DNA from 2 places in the Pseudomonas sp. F2 genome. Region 2 is predicted to be linked to the other one. Evidence: predicted binding sites of a transcription regulator. Region 2 holds the regulator's gene; the other holds the start of a gene.
The links. Region 2 encodes sigma-54, which starts transcription at its own class of promoters, with help from an activator protein. Its sites were predicted from a motif close to ANTGGCATNNANNTTGCTNT; they were not measured.
Positions count from the first base shown of each region.

Region 1: glnA (glutamate--ammonia ligase) is a predicted target of sigma-54. The motif match lies at 4,494-4,513, and genes of this name have one in related genera.

Region 1 covers NZ_CM169904.1:4,874,604-4,881,705, forward strand. Annotated here, with positions in the region: gene ntrC (nitrogen regulation protein NR(I)) at 1-275, opposite strand, end outside; gene glnL (nitrogen regulation protein NR(II)) at 272-1,357, opposite strand; gene AC193Q_RS22020 (DUF4124 domain-containing protein) at 1,589-2,206, opposite strand; gene AC193Q_RS22025 (DUF4124 domain-containing protein) at 2,203-2,715, opposite strand; gene glnA (glutamate--ammonia ligase) at 2,993-4,399, opposite strand; gene thiI (tRNA uracil 4-sulfurtransferase ThiI) at 4,728-6,182, shown strand; gene typA (translational GTPase TypA) at 6,322-7,102, shown strand, end outside.
Region 2 covers NZ_CM169904.1:5,482,782-5,489,883, forward strand. Annotated here, with positions in the region: gene AC193Q_RS24535 (class II fumarate hydratase) at 1-305, shown strand, start outside; gene AC193Q_RS24540 (hypothetical protein) at 333-773, shown strand; gene AC193Q_RS24545 (superoxide dismutase) at 775-1,398, shown strand; gene AC193Q_RS24550 (ZIP family metal transporter) at 1,418-2,311, shown strand; gene AC193Q_RS24555 (HPr family phosphocarrier protein) at 2,413-2,688, opposite strand; gene rapZ (RNase adapter RapZ) at 2,704-3,561, opposite strand; gene ptsN (PTS IIA-like nitrogen regulatory protein PtsN) at 3,564-4,028, opposite strand; gene hpf (ribosome hibernation-promoting factor, HPF/YfiA family) at 4,041-4,349, opposite strand; gene AC193Q_RS24575 (RNA polymerase factor sigma-54) at 4,423-5,916, opposite strand; gene lptB (LPS export ABC transporter ATP-binding protein) at 6,105-6,830, opposite strand; gene lptA (lipopolysaccharide transport periplasmic protein LptA) at 6,830-7,102, opposite strand, start outside.

The DNA.
Region 1 (7,102 bases), 610 kb from region 2:
ACGGCGCTGTCCAGGTCGGAGTGAGCGGTCATGATGATGACCGGCAACCGTGGGTGCTGTTCGCGGATGCGCGCCAGCAGATCGAGGCCACTGGCGCCCGGCATGCGGATGTCGGAAATGATCACATCAGGCTGCTGACGGGCCAGACGACTCATCACGCCATCGGCGCTGTCGAAGCTCTGCGTGGTCATGCCTTCCTGCTGCAAGGCTTTTTCCAGAACCCAACGGATAGAACGGTCGTCATCGACGATCCACACGGTTTCACTACGGCTCATGTCGATGTGGCTCCTTGTTCCAGTGGCAGAAAGATCGAGAACGTGGTGTGGCCGGGGTGGCTGTCACACTCGATCAGGCCCTGGTGCTGGCTGATGATGTTCTGGGTGATGGCCAGGCCCAGCCCGGTACCGTCCGGGCGGCCGCTGACCATGGGAAAGAAGATGGTTTCCTGAAGTTCCGCCGGGATCCCCGGGCCGTTGTCGATGATTTCGATCTTGGTTACCAGGCGATGGCGGACGTGGCCGATGGTGAACTGGCGCATGGTCCGGGTGCGCAGGCTGATGCGCCCCAGGCGCAGCTCGTTCTGGCTGCTGATTGCCTGCATCGCGTTGCGCACGATGTTCAGCACGGCCTGAATCATTTGCTCGCGGTCGATCAATACGTCGGGAATGCTCGGGTCGTAGTCGCGCACCAAGGTGATGCAGCCCTGGCTTTCCGCCTCGACCAGTTGGCAGACGCGTTCGAGCACTTCGTGGACGTTGCACAGCGCCAGCGATGGCAGCTTGTTCGAGCCGAGCATGCGGTCGACCAGATTACGCAGGCGGTCGGCCTCTTCAATGATCACGTTGGTGTAGTCGCGCAGGCTGTCTTCCGGCAACTCGCGGGCCAGCAATTGCGCGGCGCCACGGATGCCGCCGAGCGGATTCTTGATCTCATGGGCCAGACCGCGCACCAGCATTTTGCTGGTTTCCTGCTTGGACAACTGCGCCTCTTCCTTGGTGATCCGCAGCAGGCGGTCACGCGGGTGCACTTCCAGCAAGAGCATGGTTGCGCCGTTGCTGAGGATCGGCGTCACCGCGTAGTCCACGGTCAGGGTCTGGCCGGTGAGGGCGGTGAGCATCGCTTCGCGCTTGGTGAACGGGTGCGCCTGTTCGACTGCCTGACGCAGCGAGTTGAGCGCCTCGGTGGACTCGGTGAACAACTCGCTGATGAACTGCCCATGGCTGCGCTGGCCGCTGATGGCGAGCAGCATCTCGGCCGCCGGGTTCATGTACTCAAGGCGCAATTCGGCGTCGAGCAGGATGGTAGCGGTGGTCAGGTTGTCGAGCAGCAAACGGTGGATTGCGTCGCTAATAGTCATCGGAGCCTCTTTTGGGGGCGGAGCGTGCGCAAGAAGCAGGCGTCGTTAAACGGAAAATGCAAAAACCAAACCAAGGCTCCGAAAAGAAGCGTTCGTCCCCTGAAACAGGCGTTTGACGCTCGTTTGCGTGGCGCCAATGTGCTCAGGGCGGGAAGTTTCGAACCAAATTGGGTTGAAATGTGAGTACGGTGCAGTCTTATGCACCAATATAGTGCGCAAAGCTGAACAGCGTTAGAAGAAGCGCAGGAAGGGATTTTTTTCTTCAGCGGGTTTGTCTTTCAATGGGCATTCCGGGCGTACGCCGTAGTCCTCGCTGACGCAGGGTTTGACTTGGCGTTTTTGTGCCAGCGAGATGCGCAGCATGTGGAACGGCTGGTTGGCGGTGCGTTCGACGGTGCGGCCCTGGTCATCGAGGATTTCCACTGACAGGTTATGGCTGCCGCGATCAATGTTGCTCAGCGGGAAAACAGGAGTCAGGCCCGGCTCGCCAGTGGCTTGTCCGTCCAGCAGCAGGCGATAGCGGTGACCCTGCTGTAGACCCGGTTCGCTGGTGACGCTGACGATCACCTCGCCCGCGCTGCTGCGAAGGGTCGCGTCCGGCTCGGGGATGAGGATGCGCAGCATGTCGTAGTGAAACAGCGGTTGTTCCGGGGATTTTTTTGCGGCGTTGATCGGCGCAGCGACCGTGGGGTTGGCCGACATGCGGTTGCTGGTTGCGATGGGAACGCGCTTGGCATTGCCGCGCGGCTGATCGGTGTAGACGCGATTACCCTGCGCATCGACGTAGGTGAAGACCTCCGCCGAAACGGGCAGGGCGAACAGACACAGGATCAGCCAGAAAATCCTCATGGCTTGTGCACCCGCTGCACGGTGAACACCACCGTTGGGCTCTGCTGGATGATCGCTTCGCCGTCGATCACCTGCACCGCGAGACGATGCTCGCCACGATCAACATTCACCAGTTGCAGGATGGGCACGTTGCTCGGCTGGCCGTAAGGCGCGTCGTCCAGCACCAGCCTCAATTGGTGCGGCGCCTGCAGGCGCGGCTTGATCAGCACATTGACAGTGAAGGTGCCGTTGTTGGCGCGCAGCGCCTCTTCGCTGGGCAGGCCGGTCAGCTCCAGCACCTCGTAGGCACTGCGTGCCGCGGGGCGTGTGTCGGTGCTTGAAGGCGCTGGCGCGCTCGGTGCCTGTGGCTCGACGCTGTTAAGTGGCGGCAACTCAAGCGGTTGTGCTTTGACGCCGTCCGGCGAGTGATCGCTGTAGACCGTGTTGCCGTTGGCGTCGGTGTACTTGTAGATCTGCGCGGCGGCGGGCAAGGCGATCAGCAGCAGAATGTAGAGAAAGGTGCGACCCATGAAATCGACCGGGAAAGAAAGCGATGGGGTGCAGCATAGGCCAGGGTGCGGCGGTTGGCCCAGCCCGGGATATATCCGGAGATCATTCAGACGCCAAAATCCCCTTTGGGAGCGAGCCTGCTCGCGAAGGCGGTCGCCATCCCCGTCAATGACCCACCGTATTCGCGAGCAGGCTCGCTCCCACCGGGGATTTGTGTAGCTTCATAAATCGTGGGCAATAAAAAGGCCTCCCGAAGGAGGCCTCTTTTGTCACGCTGCGTAGCGCAGCGCTACCGGATCAGCAGCTGTAGTACAGCTCATATTCCAGTGGGTGTACGAAGGTACGGACCTTGATTTCTTCTTCGGATTTCAGCGCGATGTAAGCGTCGATGAAGTCGTCGGAGAATACGCCGCCCTTGGTCAGGAACGCACGGCCCTTGTCCAGCTCTTCCAGGGCTTCTTTCAGGCTGCCGCAAACCTGTGGGATCTCTTTCGCCTCTTCAGGCGGCAGGTCGTACAGGTTTTTGTCAGCGGCATCGCCAGGGTGGATCTTGTTCTGGATACCGTCCAGACCGGCCATCAGCAGTGCTGCGAAAGCCAGGTACGGGTTGGCAGCCGGATCCGGGAAGCGAGCTTCGATACGACGGCCGCGTGGGCTGTTGACGTAAGGAATACGGATCGAGGCGGAGCGGTTGCGAGCCGAGTAGGCCAGCATCACCGGCGCTTCGAAACCTGGCACCAGACGCTTGTAGGAGTTGGTGGCCGGGTTGGTGAAGCCGTTCAGGGCCTTACCGTGCTTGATGATACCGCCGATGAAGTACAGGGCGGTTTCGGACAGGCCGGCATAGCCTTCGCCAGCGAAGGTGTTCTTGCCGTCTTTGGCGATGGACATGTGTACGTGCATGCCCGAGCCGTTGTCGCCGTACAGTGGCTTCGGCATGAAGGTCGCAGTGCGGCCGTAAGCGTCGGCAACGTTGTGGACAACGTATTTCAGGGTCTGAACTTCGTCAGCTTTTTTCACCAGGGTGTTGAACTTGACACCGATTTCGTTCTGACCGGCAGTCGCCACTTCGTGGTGGTGAACTTCAACGGTCTGGCCCATCTCTTCCAGTGCGTTGCACATGGCAGTACGGATTTCGTGGTCGTGGTCGAACGGCGGAACCGGGAAGTAGCCGCCTTTGATGCCAGGACGGTGGCCTTTGTTGCCGCCTTCGATGTCCTGGTCGGACATCCACGAACCTTGCTCGGAGTAGATCTTGAACATCGAGCCGGAGATGTCGGATTTGAACTTCACTTCGTCGAAGATGAAGAATTCTGGTTCTGGACCGGCGAAGACGGTGTCACCGATACCGGTGGTCTTCAGGTATTCCTCGGCGCGGTGCGCGATGGCGCGCGGGTCGCGATCGTAACCTTGCATGGTCGAAGGTTCGATGATGTCGCAAACCAGGATCAGGGTCGCGTCTTCGGTGAACGGGTCGAGAACGGCAGTGTCGTCGTCCGGCAGCAGGATCATGTCGGAGGCTTCGATGCCTTTCCAGCCAGCGATGGAGGAACCGTCGAACATCTTGCCGACTTCGAAGAAGTCGTCTTCCAGCGCATCGCGAGCCGGCATGGTCACGTGGTGCTGAGTGCCTTTGGTGTCCGTGAAGCGCAGATCAATCCACTTGACGTCATGATCTTTGATGAGTTGAACCGACTTCGACATAGTGTCCTCCGGGTGGCTTAGGGCTTGGTAGTGGATGCCCTTAATTTGGGTGATGCCGGCGCAGATACTCTGCCAAGGCAACCTGCCTCACAAGGGAGCAAATTGCATGCCAGTGCCCCAGCATGGGTTTTTTGCCCCAATTTCACGCTTTCGAAGCAAGAAAGCGCCATAAAGGCGAATTTATCGCCCCTTAATGTAGCGCTTCAAATCAGAAATGACCCGTTTTGGTGCAAGTGAAACCTTCTGCATATTAACTGGTTAAACCTTGAGCAATTTCCGCTATAATCCGCGCCCCCCTTTTTCGGCTGGCCCTGCGCGCGCTGTTTTCATGAAACTAATCGTAAAAGTCTTCCCCGAGATCACCATCAAAAGCCGCCCTGTCCGGATGCGTTTCATCCGCCAGCTGGCCAAGAACATCCGCGCCGTGCTCCGCGATCTGGACCCGGCCGTGGTGGTGAACGGTGTGTGGGACAATCTCGAGCTGGAAACCCGCGTGACCGACCCCAAAGCCTTGAAAGAGATGGGCGAGCGCCTCACTTGTACTCCTGGTGTCGCGCACTTTCTGCAGATCGACGAATACCCGCTGGGCGACTTCGACGACATCACCGAGAAGTGCAAACAGCACTACGGCGATGTGCTGGCCGGGAAGATTTTTTCGGTGCGCTGCAAACGTGCAGGCAAGCATCCGTTCAGCTCGATGGACGTCGAAAAATACGTCGGCAGCAAGCTGCGTCGCGAATGCGGGGCGGCCGGAATCGACCTCAAAGACCCGGAAATCGAAGTTCGCATCGAAGTTCGCGACCAACGGTTGTTTGTCATCCACAGCCAGCACAACGGTATTGGCGGTTACCCGCTCGGCGCCCTGGAGCAGACGCTGGTATTGATGTCCGGCGGCTTTGACTCGACGGTTGCCGCGTACCAGATCATGCGCCGCGGCCTGATGGCACATTTCTGCTTCTTCAATCTGGGCGGGCGTGCCCACGAACTGGGCGTGATGGAAGTCGCGCATTTCATCTGGAAGAAGTACGGCAGCTCGCAACGCGTGCTATTTGTCAGTGTTCCGTTCGAAGAAGTGTTGGGTGAAATTCTCGGCAAAGTCGATAACAGTCATATGGGCGTCGTATTGAAGCGTATGATGTTGCGCGCATCGTCGGCCATTGCCGACCGGCTGCACATCGACGCGCTGGTCACCGGCGAAGCGATTTCCCAGGTATCGAGCCAGACGCTGCCGAACCTGTCGGTGATCGACTGCGTGACCGACAAGCTGGTCCTGCGCCCACTGATCGTTGCGCACAAGCAGGACATCATCGACACGGCCAACGAGATCGGCACCGCCGATTTCGCCCGGCACATGCCGGAGTACTGCGGGGTCATCTCGGTCAATCCGAAGACCGCCGCCAAGCGCCACCGTGTTGAGCACGAAGAGAAAGAATTCGACATGGCGGTCCTCGAGCGTGCGCTCGAAAACGCCAAACTGGTGCCGATCGATCGAGTGATCGACGAATTGGGCCAGGACTTGCAGATCGAAGAAGTCGGCGAAGCGCTGGCCGGTCAGATCGTCATCGACATCCGTCACCCGGATGCGGCCGAGGATGACCCGCTGGAACTCGCCGGCATAGAAGTACAGACGATGCCGTTCTACGCAGTGAACGCTCGTTTCAAGGAGCTGGATCCGACTCGCCAGTACCTGCTGTATTGCGACAAAGGCGTGATGAGTCGCCTGCATGCTCACCATTTGCTCAGTGAGGGGCATGCCAATGTGCGCGTTTATCGACCGAGCTAAGTGCCCGGGGCTGTTTGCCTGTGGCCTGCGTCACCGGCCCCCCGACACCGCCGTCAAGCTGTAACGGCCATGCCGGACACTACTGTTAATCGCTGCCAAGACTTGTCAGCAAACCGAATCCTCTGATCGAGATACACAAGTGATCGAAAATCTACGTAACATCGCCATCATTGCCCACGTTGACCATGGTAAGACCACCCTGGTAGACAAACTCCTGCGTCAATCCGGCACTCTGGAGCGCAACGAGCTCAACGACGAGCGCGTGATGGACTCCAACGACCAGGAAAAAGAGCGCGGTATTACCATCCTGGCGAAAAACACCGCCATCAACTGGAACGGCTACCACATCAACATCGTGGACACCCCGGGCCACGCCGACTTCGGCGGCGAAGTAGAACGCGTAATGTCGATGGTTGACTCCGTTCTGCTGCTGGTTGACGCTCAAGACGGCCCTATGCCGCAAACCCGTTTCGTGACCAAGAAGGCCTTCGAAGCCGGCCTGCGTCCAATCGTGGTGATCAACAAGGTTGACCGTCCAGGCGCGCGTCCGGACTGGGTTCTGGACCAGATCTTCGACCTGTTCGACAACCTCGGTGCGACCGAAGAACAACTGGACTTCCAGGTTGTTTACGCTTCGGCCCTGAACGGCATCGCCGGTCTGGACCACACCGCCATGGGCGAAGACATGACTGCGCTGTACCAGGCAGTGGTCGACCACGTTCCGCCTCCGGCCGTTGACCGTGACGGTCCGTTCCAGATGCAGATCTCCGCTCTGGACTACAACAGCTTCCTGGGTGTTATCGGTGTTGGCCGTATCGCTCGTGGTCGCGTCAAGCCAAACACTCCGGTTGTCGCAATCAGCGCCGACGGCAAGCGCCGCAACGGTCGTATCCTGAAGCTGATGGGTCACCACGGTCTGC
Region 2 (7,102 bases):
TCATCGCCCAGAACCTGCTGAGCAGCATCGAACTGCTGGCCAATGCCAGCCGTCTGCTCGGCGACAAAGCCATCGCCAGCTTCAAGGTCAACGAGGCGCGGCTCAAGGAAGCGCTGTCGCGCAACCCGATTCTGGTCACCGCGCTCAACCCGATCATCGGTTACCAGAAAGCCGCGGAAATCGCCAAGCAGGCCTACAAACAGGGTCGCCCGGTGATTGACGTCGCGCTGGAGCACACCGACCTGTCGCGCAGCCAACTGGAAGAGTTACTCAACCCCGAGAAACTCACTGCCGGCGGCGTGTAAATCCCGCAACTGCTTTGGAGGTTCACCATGGAGCACTGGAAACGCACGATCGAACGGGCCAATCGCTGCTTCATGCTCGGCGAACTGATTGATGCCCGTGAGGCTTACCTGCAAGCCCTGGCCTTGGCGCAAGTGCTGTTCGAACGCTGGGCGGACGCCGACGAAGCAGTGGCGGCCTGCGTCATCTCCCACCACAACCTGGCGGATCTGCACCTGCGCCTGAACCAGCCGGAGGAGAGCGCCGAGTACCTCTGCGCGATTCATCAACGGTTATTGCAGACCATGCAGGACGAGCGCCTGCGCCCGGCCCTGCGGGAAGCGGCGTTGCGCCAGAGCAGCAAGACCTACGTCGAGCTGCTGAATTTCATCGGCGAACACGGCGAATACCCGCGCACCCAGCGCCTGCTGCACCCGGACATCGGCAATGCACGCCGCGCGTCAGCCTCACATCACCATGGAGTCCACTGAAATGGCTTTTACCTTGCCTGCCTTGCCGTACGCCTACGACGCCCTGGAACCGCACATCGATGCGCAAACCATGGAGATTCACTACACCAAGCACCACCAGACCTACATTAACAACCTCAACGCTGCCGTCGAAGGCACTGAGTACGCCGAGTGGCCGGTGGAAAAACTGGTCGCCAGCGTCCAGCAGTTGCCGGAAAAACTCCGTGCGGCCGTGATCAATCAGGGTGGCGGGCATGCCAACCATTCGCTGTTCTGGGAAGTCATGGTGCCCAACGGTGGCGGCAAGCCTGACGGTGCACTGGCCAAGGCGATCGAGGAGCAATTGGGCGGTCTCGACAGCTTCAAGGAGGCCTTCACCAAAGCCGCGCTGACCCGTTTCGGCAGTGGCTGGGCCTGGCTCAGCGTGACCCCGGAAAAAGAACTGGTCGTGGAAAGTAGCGGCAATCAGGACAGCCCGTTGATGAACGGCAACACGCCGATTCTCGGTCTGGACGTCTGGGAACACGCCTACTACCTGCGTTACCAAAACCGTCGCCCGGAATACATCAACGCGTTCTACAACGTGATCAATTGGCCTGAAGTTGCCGCGCGTTATCAGGCTGCTCTGGTTTTAAGTCATCCATAAAAACAATCCAAGGCTGACTATGAGCACTGAAACACTGGCGGCTGGCGGTGGACGCATGTTTCGTTACGCGATCGGGTCGCTGTTGCTGCTGGCGGGCATGACTTTGCTGGCGGCGCATGGGCTGGAGTGGCTGGATCTGCAGCCGAAACTGTCGCGGGCCTTGCAGGGTGGCGCGATTTGCGCCCTCGGCACGGCGCTCGGCGCGGTGCCGGTGCTGGTGATCCGGCGCATGCCGCAGAGGCTCAGCGATACGCTGTTGGGGTTCGGCGCCGGCGTGATGCTGGCGGCGACTGCGTTTTCGCTGATCGTGCCAGGTATCGCTGCTGCTGAAAGTCTGGGCCTGACACCGTGGGCTGCCAGCGGGTTGATCTGCTTCGGCATCATGCTCGGTGCATTCGGTCTGTATCTGGCGGACCTGAAACTGTCCGGCGCCTCACCGGAAATGCTCGTCGGTACCCCTGAGCGCCCGATGATTGCGCCGCGGATCTGGCTGTTCGTGTTTGCCATCATTGCCCACAACATCCCGGAAGGCATGGCGGTGGGGGTGTCTGCTGGCGGCGGCATGCCGGATGCCGACAGCCTGGCGATGGGCATCGCCTTGCAGGATGTGCCAGAGGGGTTAGTGATTGCGCTGGTGTTGGCCGGGGCCGGGATGTCGCGGGTCAAGGCGTTTTTGATCGGTGCGGCGTCAGGGCTGGTCGAGCCGGTGTTTGCGCTGCTCTGTGCGTGGCTGGTCAGCCTGGCAGAGTTGTTGTTGCCGTTGGGGCTGGCGCTGGCCGCGGGAGCGATGTTGCTGGTAGTGACGCATGAGGTGATCCCCGAGTCGCGACGCAATGGTCATGACAAGCTGGCCAGTCTTGGCTTGCTGATCGGGTTTTGTCTGATGATGGTGATGGATACCGCATTGGGCTGAATATCAAAAGATCGCAGCCTGCGGCAGCTCCTGCATTTGGAATGCGTTCACTGTAGAAGCTGCCGCAGGCTGCGATTTTTTGATCTTTTGATCTTTAACGATCAACCACCCTCATCGAAGTAGTTGTTGATCAACGCCACCAGCGCATCCAGCGCTTCTTTTTCCTGATGGCCTTCGGTGCTCAGATAGATCTTCGTGCCCTTGCCGGCAGCCAGCATCATCATCGCCATGATGCTTTTACCGTCCACGGTTGTTTCTGGTGTACGACCCACTCTGATCGTGCAATCCGGGAACTGACCCGCCACCCCGACGAACTTGGCCGACGCTCGGGCATGCAGGCCCAGTTTATTGATGATTTCGATTTCCAGAGCAGGCATCGCGGTGTGAATCCTTTAAGTGAGGTCGCGGTGGCGAACCTGGACGTTCTTCAGGGTTTTCTGCAGGGCCTGACCCAGGCGTTCGGTCAGGTAAACGGAGCGGTGATGCCCACCTGTGCAGCCAATGGCAATGGTGACGTAGGCGCGGTTGCTCGCCGCAAAGCGTGGCAGCCATTTATTCAGATAGCCGAAGATATCCTGATACATCTCCTCGACTTCCGGCTGCGCCGCCAGGTATTCGGCGACTGGTGCATCGAGACCCGATTGGGCGCGTAGCTCCGGCTTCCAGTACGGGTTGGGCAGGCAGCGCACGTCGAACACCAGATCCGCGTCCACCGGCATGCCGCGCTTGAAGCCGAACGACTCGACCAGAAACGCCGTGCCCGGCTCCGGCTGGTTCAGCAGGCGCAACTTGATGGTGTCACGCAGCTGGTACAGATTCAGGTTGGTAGTGTTGACCTTGAGGTCGGCCAGGTCGGCAATCGGGCCGAGCAGGGCAGTTTCGTCGTTGATCGCTTCGGCCAGCGAGCGGTTGGCAGTGCTCAGCGGATGGCGTCGGCGGGTTTCCGAGAAGCGCTTGAGCAGGGTTTCTTCGTCAGCATCCAGATACAGCACATCGCACTGGATGTGGCGGGCGCGGACTTCTTCAAGCAGTTCGGGGAAACGCGACAGGTGGCTCGGCAGATTGCGTGCATCGATCGACACGGCCACCAGCGGCTGGGCCAGCTCCGTATGAATCAGGGCGCGTTCGGCGAGTTCCGGCAGCAAGCCGGCCGGCAGGTTGTCGATGCAGTAGTAGCCGTTGTCCTCAAGGACATCCAGGGCAGTACTTTTACCCGAGCCGGAGCGGCCGCTGACGATGATCAAACGCATGATTAATGACCGTTCTGCTCGCTCAGGACGACATGATACAAGGCTTCATTACTCGGTGCGCTGCGCAGTTTTTCGCGCACTTCCTTGCGATCGAGCATGCTGGCGATCTGGCGCAGTAATTCGAGGTGAGCATCGGTGGCCGCTTCCGGGACCAGCAGGACAAACAGCAAGTCAACCGGAGCGCCGTCGATGGCATCGAAATCAATGGGGGCATCAAGGTGCATCAATGCGCTGATAGGCGCTTCGCAGCCTTTGAGGCGACAGTGGGGAATGGCGATGCCGTTGCCGAAACCGGTGGAACCGAGTTTCTCACGGGCGATCAGCGCATCGAACACATCCTGCATGGCCAGATCCGGCACTTCTTTATGGATGAGGTTGGCAATCTGTTCGAGGGCTTTCTTTTTACTGCCGCCCGGCACGTTCACCAGGGAACGGCCGGGGGTCAGGATACTTTCAAGTCGGATCATGGGTTGGGAGTGTTAACGACCGGTTGCGCCCTGAAGGAGGCTCTGGGTCTTTTCCTTATGCTTTTTGAGTTGGCGATCCAGCTTGTCGGTCAGTGAGTCGATCGCAGCATACATGTCGGTATCTTCTGCGTTGGCGACCACTTCGCTGCCGGGTATATGCAAGGTGGCTTCGATTTTCTGCTTGAGCTTTTCGACGCACATCGTGACCTGCACGTTAGTGATCTTGTCGAAATGGCGCTCCAATCGTTCGAGTTTCTCGTTGATGTAGGTGCGCAGAGGTTCGGTCACTTCCAGTTGGTGTCCACTGATGTTGACTTGCATACAGCTTCTCCTTCGTTGCCAGTGCATAAAGCGGCAGGCCGGATAGCCTGCCACTGGAACGCTGTAACGTGGCTTACATCAACCGCTTGCGTTCGCTCGAAGGCGCGATCCCGAGGGATTCACGGTACTTGGCGACGGTGCGGCGAGCCACCTGAATGCCTTGTGCCTCCAGTAAACCAGCGATCTTGCTGTCACTCAATGGCTTTTTCTGATTTTCCGCCGCGACCAGTTTTTTGATGATCGCGCGGATCGCCGTGGATGAGCATTCACCGCCTTCAGAGGTGCTGACGTGGCTGGAGAAAAAGTATTTCAGTTCATAAATGCCCCGAGGGGTATGCATGAATTTCTGCGTGGTGACCCGGGAAATCGTCGATTCGTGCATGCCGACCGCCTCGGCGATGTCATGCAGGACCAACGGTTTCATGGCTTCGTCGCCGTATTCCAGGAAGCCACGTTGGTGCTCGACGATCTGGGTGGCCACCTTCATCAGGGTTTCATTGCGGCTTTGCAGGCTCTTGATGAACCAGCGCGCCTCTTGCAACTGGTTGCGCATGAAGGTGTTGTCGGCGCTGGTGTCGGCGCGTCGCACGAAGCCGGCGTACTGCGCATTGACCCGCAGACGAGGCACCGACTCCTGATTCAGCTCGACCAGCCAGCGTTCGTTGTCCTTGCGCACAATCACGTCAGGCACCACGTACTCGGCTTCGGTGGATTCGATCTGTGAACCCGGGCGCGGATTGAGGCTCTGCACCAGTTCGATGACCTGACGCAGCTCGTCTTCCTTGAGCTTCATGCGTCGCATCAGCTGGCTGTAGTCGCGACTGCCAAGCAGATCGATGTAGTCGCTGACCAGACGCTTGGCTTCGTTCAGCCAAGGAGTCTTGGCCGGGAGTTGACGCAGTTGCAGCAACAGGCATTCGCCGAGGTTGCGCGCGCCGATGCCGGCGGGTTCGAATTGCTGAATGCGGTGCAGAACGGCTTCGATCTCGTCCAGCTCGATGTCGAGCTCCGGATCAAAGGCGTCGAGAATTTCTTCGAGCGTTTCGTCGAGATAACCCTGGTTGTTGATGCAATCGATCAGGGTCACGGCGATCAGGCGGTCGGTGTCGGACATCGGCGCCAGGTTCAGTTGCCACAGCAGATGGCTTTGCAGGCTTTCCCCGGCGGAGGTGCGGGTGGTGAAATCCCACTCGTCGTCATCGCTGCTGGGCAGGCTGCTGGCGCTGGTCTGGTAGACGTCTTCCCAGGCGGTATCGACGGGCAATTCGTTAGGAATGCGCTCGTTCCATTCGCCTTCCTCCAGGTTGTCCACCGTCGGGGCGGTTTCCTGATAGGAGGGTTCCTGAATCTCGGTGTTGGGTTTTTGTTCGGCGTTGTCGGCCAATGGATCGGAGTTGTCGAAGTCGTCGCCTTCTTCCTGGCGCTCGAGCATCGGATTGGATTCCAGGGCCTCCTGGATTTCCTGTTGCAGGTCCAGGGTCGACAATTGGAGCAGGCGGATGGCCTGTTGCAGCTGCGGTGTCATCGTCAGCTGCTGGCCCATTCTCAAGACTAGCGATGGTTTCATGGCAGGGGCTTAACACCTTATTCGCCGGCGCGCATGCGCCATCCACTACAGGGCGCCGAAGCGCCAAACTTAAGCAAATTATATGCCTGAAACTGTCGTGTTTGCCTAGAGCGCTGTAACAATAAAGCGTATAAAAAAAGCGCTTCAACGTTACAGCACCCGGACGGCTGGCCGAATGCGCTCGCGCTTTAGAGGCGGAACTCGTGGCCCAGGTACACTTCCTTCACCAGGTCGTTGGCAAGGATGGTTGCCGCATCGCCTTCAGCGATCAGTTGACCGTCGTTGACGATGTAGGCGGTCTCGCAGATATCCAGCGTCTCACGCACGTTATGGTCGGTGATCAGCACACCGATGCCCTTGGCCTTGAGGTGATGGATGATCTGCTTGATGTCGCCGACCGAGATCGGGTCGACACCGGCGAACGGTTCGTCGAGCAGGATGAATTTCGGGGCGGTCGCCAGGGCGCGGGCGATTTCCACCCGACGGCGTTCACCACCGGACAGGCTCATGCCGAGGTTGTCGCGGATGTGGCTGATATGGAACTCCTGCAGCAGGCTTTCCAGCTCCTTGCGACGACCGGCCTTGTCGAGCTCCTGACGAGTCTCGAGGATGGCCATGATGTTGTCGGCCACCGACAGTTTGCGGAAGATCGACGCTTCTTGCGGCAGATAGCCGATACCGGCCTTGGCGCGACCGTGCATCGGCTGGTGGCTGACGTCCAGATCGTCGATCAGTACGCGGCCCTGATCGGCCTGCACCAGGCCGACGATCATGTAGAAGCAGGTGGTCTTGCCGGCGCCGTTCGGGCCGAGCAGGCCGACGATCTGGCCGCTGTCGATCGACAGGCTGACGTCACGCACGACCTGGCGGCTTTTATAGGCCTTGGCCAGGTGCTGAGCTTTCAGAGTTGCCATTACTGGGTTTTCTCGTCGGTTTTCTTCTTCGGCTGGATCACCATGTCGATGCGCGGACGCGTCTCGGTGACCTTGTTGCCGGTAGCGCGACCGGCGCTGGCCAGTTTTCTCACCGTGTCATAGACGATTTTCTCGCCCTGGGTGGTGTTGTTGTCCTTGTCGACAACCTTGGCCTTGTCGATCAGCACGACGCGGTTTTGCGCGGCGTGATACTGGATCGTCACGCCCCAGCCCTGTACAGGCTTGGTGTCACCCTGGGTTTGCAACTGCTC